Regions from separate parts of the Paenibacillus phoenicis genome, predicted to be linked through region 1. Evidence: riboswitches for the same ligand, from Rfam matches in the RefSeq annotation. Region 1 holds a riboswitch; the other holds the start of a gene.

Evidence for each region. A riboswitch is a leader RNA that binds a small molecule or an ion and turns the genes downstream of it on or off. The one in region 1 is predicted to bind cyclic di-AMP.
Region 2: linked by a shared signal. The riboswitch ahead of U9M73_RS12005 (C40 family peptidase) and the one ahead of U9M73_RS18405 (C40 family peptidase) in region 1 are both predicted to bind cyclic di-AMP.

Annotation. Positions count from the first base shown of each region.
Region 1 covers NZ_JAYERP010000001.1:3,876,977-3,879,369, forward strand. Annotated here, with positions in the region: gene U9M73_RS18400 (C40 family peptidase) at 1-165, opposite strand, end outside; cyclic di-AMP (ydaO/yuaA leader) riboswitch at 170-366, opposite strand; gene U9M73_RS18405 (C40 family peptidase) at 622-1,113, opposite strand; cyclic di-AMP (ydaO/yuaA leader) riboswitch at 1,118-1,254, opposite strand; gene U9M73_RS18410 (hypothetical protein) at 1,476-2,306, opposite strand; gene U9M73_RS18415 (M1 family metallopeptidase) at 2,341-2,393, opposite strand, start outside.
Region 2 covers NZ_JAYERP010000001.1:2,553,066-2,555,458, reverse strand. Annotated here, with positions in the region: gene U9M73_RS12010 (copper-translocating P-type ATPase) at 1-598, opposite strand, end outside; cyclic di-AMP (ydaO/yuaA leader) riboswitch at 1,005-1,138, shown strand; gene U9M73_RS12005 (C40 family peptidase) at 1,143-1,613, shown strand; gene U9M73_RS12000 (BlaI/MecI/CopY family transcriptional regulator) at 1,760-2,191, shown strand; gene U9M73_RS11995 (M56 family metallopeptidase) at 2,178-2,393, shown strand, end outside.

The DNA of each region.
Region 1 (2,393 bases):
CGCTGTCGTGGTGCCTCCGAATTTATAAGGCGTCCCGTACACGGAATCGACGATACTGGATAGCGTCGTTGTCTCGGCTTTTGCGGAGTCGGCAAAGGCGCTACCTGCCCCCAAGGTAAATAGGAGGGCTAAACTCGTTACCGCTGCTGTCAAAGTCTTTCTCAAGATGTCTTACTCCTTCCAAGGCCTACGAGGTTAGCTTATGGATTCGGTTGAAGGTTCCCTATGATTTGCTATAGAGGTAAGTAACCTTGATTGAAATGGTAGTTATTAGTTTGGGAGCTGTTACCTTTATAGCGAAAATCAATTCACCCTATGGTGGGTCCCCCGCTTCCCGGGTGCGTGGGAATTCGGCAGTTTCATTGTAGATTGCACCCAAGATCTTGCACAGAAACAGTTACAACAATAATTACAAAGTTGTTACCATTTACGTTGTTCATTTTACCAAAGGCGTCCAGAGTTGACAAGTTTGTCGAAAAAAAACGCTTCTATTGGCCTGTTTTCGCGAGGCGATTCGTGGGTAATGGTTCCTAAGGGACTGGGGCTAGGGAGAAGGGAAGACAAGGAAAAAACCCGCAGAGACGTTGTTATCAACATCCCCACGGGCTTCGTAGCGAGTTCTTATTGAACATCATCGTGTTCAGCAATTTCACCGGTCACATCTTCATACTTGTCGTTGCTCATGATCCGTTTCGCTCCAACGTAACGCTCGACGTAATACTTCTCGCTTAATTTGCTGATGACTACACCTTTGGAGGAGGAGGCATGAGCAAATTTGCCGTCGCCGACGTAGATGCCGACATGAGAAACGCCTTTACCGGAAGTATTAAAGAAGACCAAATCGCCCTCGATCAATTCGCTCTTGTCAACCGCAGTTCCCATTTTGTATTGGGATGCGGATTGGTGAGGCAGCTTGATGCCGATCTTCGAGAAGACGTACATCGTAAATCCAGAACAGTCGAACCCGTCGGTTGTGGTTCCGCCCGCAACATAGCTGCTTCCGAGCGCGCCGCCGATGACGCTGTCCAGTTTGGAATCGGCGAAAACGCTGCCAGTTCCAATGGTGAAAAGCATGGCAAAACTTACTGCTGCTACCGTCAAACGCTTCTTCAAGAAGTTATGCTCCTTCCAATGCCTACGAGGTTAGCTTAAGGATTCGGTTGAAGGTTCCCTATGATCCCTCTAAAGCGAGATCAATTCACCCAAAGTGGTTCCCCCGTTTCCCTGGTGAAGGGAATTCGGCTTTGTTTTTCACACCTGACATTTCTTATTTGACATCCGGCACCAATCTCCTGCCAAAGATGACAAAAATAATTACAAAACTGTTACTGAAATTGCGTTGCTGTTATTGTAACAAAGTCAGGTATCTTTTGGCAATGCCTAATTCACAAGATTAAGAGGGGAAATAGGACTGAAGGCCTTCGCCAAACGGCGAAGGCCTTGTTGTTACGGGGTTTTTGAGGAGTTAAAAAATTTTAACTTTTTTGTGCCTTTGACTGCCAAAGATGAAATTGAGAGGCGATCTTCCAGACCTTAAACGTGCAGCGGAAGAGGGGATAAGCCTGCTGCAGGATCAGGGCCAGCATCCCCGTCCAAACCCAAGATGCGGTTCCGAACAGAAGGAAGAGGATCAGGCCAAAAGCCCCGAGAATCAACGAGATGGAGATGCCCTGCAAGAGGGTTCGGAAGCAAACCAGCAGGGAATTCCAAACCCCGGCCTTAAACAGGTAGCCGAACTGGACAAATAACAGGCACTGCCGGATGAACCAGCCGTAGATGAACCAGCCAAGAATCAGACCAAGCCCGGTGAGCCAGGTTGCCATCGGGATTTCCATCCCGGTGAGTCCCGGCCAGAGCGACAGCAGCCTCGGTACAATCCAGAAGGCGGGCAGCAAGGTAAGCACGAGCTCCATCGCGTAAAACAGAATCACCGGTTTGCCAAATTCCTTCATCCCTCGGAACAGGGGGAACCCCGGGCTGCGGTGATCGGCCGGTGTGAAGCCGTAGAAGATTCCGGCTTGGATCAACGGAGTCAAGATCATGCGCAGGACGACCATCCCTGCCAGCAGCCAGCAATACAGCCGAACCTCGGGATTGCTCCATAAATTCATTTGTCCCTCAAGCAAGAACAGTAGTTTCGACAGCGCAGTGGGCGGCGGGTCAGGATATCGTTGCAGCAGCGCCATTACCGCGGTATCGACCAACCGGTACAAGAACAATCCCCACAGCAGCTGGTACAGAAACAAGATGATGACCGAGGGAAATTGGCTTTTCAGGGCAGTCCACCCCAAACGAACGAAACTCATTTCTTTCCCTCCTTATAGAAGTATGGACCTAGGTTTACCACAGAAGTCCCCCAAGGATCGCTTCAAGCAGCTTGGTGACGCTCATAT
Region 2 (2,393 bases), 1.3 Mb from region 1:
CCATGATGGACTTCATCTCAATCCAATGCCCGAGTAGCATAATGTCGATTAACGTGGCAAGCTCCCAGAAAAAGTCTGTCGTGGTGAGTCCGAAAGTAGAGCTTGTACTGTAAACATACGCAACAACGATGGCGAGACAGATGAGAGTCATCATGCCCGGGTTTTTTACGGAAAGTTCATCCTTAGCCCCTTTAATAAAAGGCCAGCCCCCATAGAAGAAGACAAATGAGGACAAGAGGAACAGAAGGTATGTATCCCCCGGAAATCGCCAGCTTACGCCCATGAACATTTGAATCATTGGGGAAATGATTAGGATCGGAATCGTGATAATTAAGGATATATAGAAACGTTTCTTAAAATCTTCAACCATATGCCCATGATGGCCGGAATGATCATGTCCGCCAGCGTGCATAACATGGTTTCCATGTTGGTGCTCATCATGCTGATGATGATCCTCGTGTCTTACATGCTGATGTTGCTCATGCTCATCATGTTGGTGATGTTGGTGTTCGTTGGGTTCGTGGTGCTGTTCTTTATGTTGATGTTCAGAAGAACGACGGGAATGATCGCTTTGATCATGTTTATGATTGTTATTCATGATCTTGCTCCTTCGCATAATTTGTTATTTTTAAGTATTTAATTTAACCTCTATGTGATATTTTAATCACCACCTTCCCTGTTCTTATTCCAACATGGACATATTGTAGAAGAGGCTATGGCATTCTTAATTTCATCTTATAAAGGACATATACACTATGTAAGAACGGTAACTAAATAATTAAAATCTTGTAACCCTACAAGCAGTAGTATAAATATGGTATATTGATAATGTCAATTTTCGATACGTTCTTATTTTTATAAAAATCATCTGTTTCGACATTTCTAATAGCTTCCGAAAGCCCTCAGTAAGTGATTAAACATTCATATTACATTTTTTGTACTTCTATAAAAATAAGGATTGACAAAATAACAGAAAATAGACTACATTATGTAGGGTTACAAAAAATTAATTTTTGCCGAATTTCTTAACAGAAAACGGGGGAACCAATTTTGGGTGAATTATTCTTTTCGTAAAAAGAATATAGGGAACCTTCTACCGAACCCTCAGCTAACTCCGTAGGCATCGAAGGGAGACTACATATTTGAGAAAATTGATCTTATCGACATTAGGTGCAGCACTTATTTTTTCAGCGAGCGCTACCAGTTCCTTTGCTAGTTCGGCCAAACTTGAAAATGAAGTAGATAAAGTGGTGGGGACTCCTTACTTGTATGGAGGTACAACAGTAGCCGGTTTTGATTGCTCGGGTTTTATTTTATATGTTTTTGATAAGTTCAATTTGGATTTGCCTCGTACGTCAAAAAGCCAGGCAAAAGAGGGAACTCCGGTGGATCAGGACAAACTTCGAACTGGAGATTTGGTATTTTTTAATACGGATGGGAAGGGTATTTCTCATGCAGGCATCTATATCGGCGACAATAAGTTTGCACACTCTTCAAGTAGTAAAGGTGTAAGAATAAGCAGTTTGTCAGAATCTTATTATAAAGAGCGGTATGTTACTGCAAGGCGTGTTGTGAGTGAGCAGAGTTATCTTAAAATGATTGGTCAAGAATAACTATAAAAAGGACAAGCTGTAAGAAATTATCGGCTTGTCCTTATGTTTTGCAAAAATAATCATCCAAGGAGGATGATTATTTTTGTAAATTGACCAATGAAAGTTTATTAACTACAATATGTAGTATAGGATGAAAGGGTGAAAGCATGTCTGTTAAACGGATGTATTTAAACGAGGAGGGGCTAAATCGCTTTTTTGGCTCACTAGAAGCTCAAATCATGGAGATTATTTGGGAACATAATAGAATAACAATTAAAGAAGTTCAGTCTCTTCTGGAGGATGATTTATCTTTCAATGCTGTGATGACGGTGATGAATCGCTTGATTGAAAAAGGGCATCTGAAGAAAACAACAATAGGGAAGGGGAGAGCCAGGCAGAGTTATTTTGAACCTGTACAAAGCAAGGAGGAATTTATTACCGAACAAACGAAAACTGTTACGGTAGGTTTAATTCACGACTACGGGGACTTGATGGTAAATCATATGGTCGACGCGATGCAGCAGGCCGATCCTCAGTTGATGAAGTTATTAGAATCACGTTTAAATGAATGGAAAAAAGACCGTCATGATAACCATTAAAAAGCATGACATCATTTTTTTCTTGATGATCGCTATTGGATTACTCCTATGGATTAATATGGCAATTTATATGTTGCATGAAATTTGGGGATATTCCATCCAATGGGGAATATTGGAGTATTGCCTTTCTGCTCTAGGAGAGAGCACAATGATACACCAGTTCATATTAATAGGATTGAATATCGTTATTATATACAGCCTT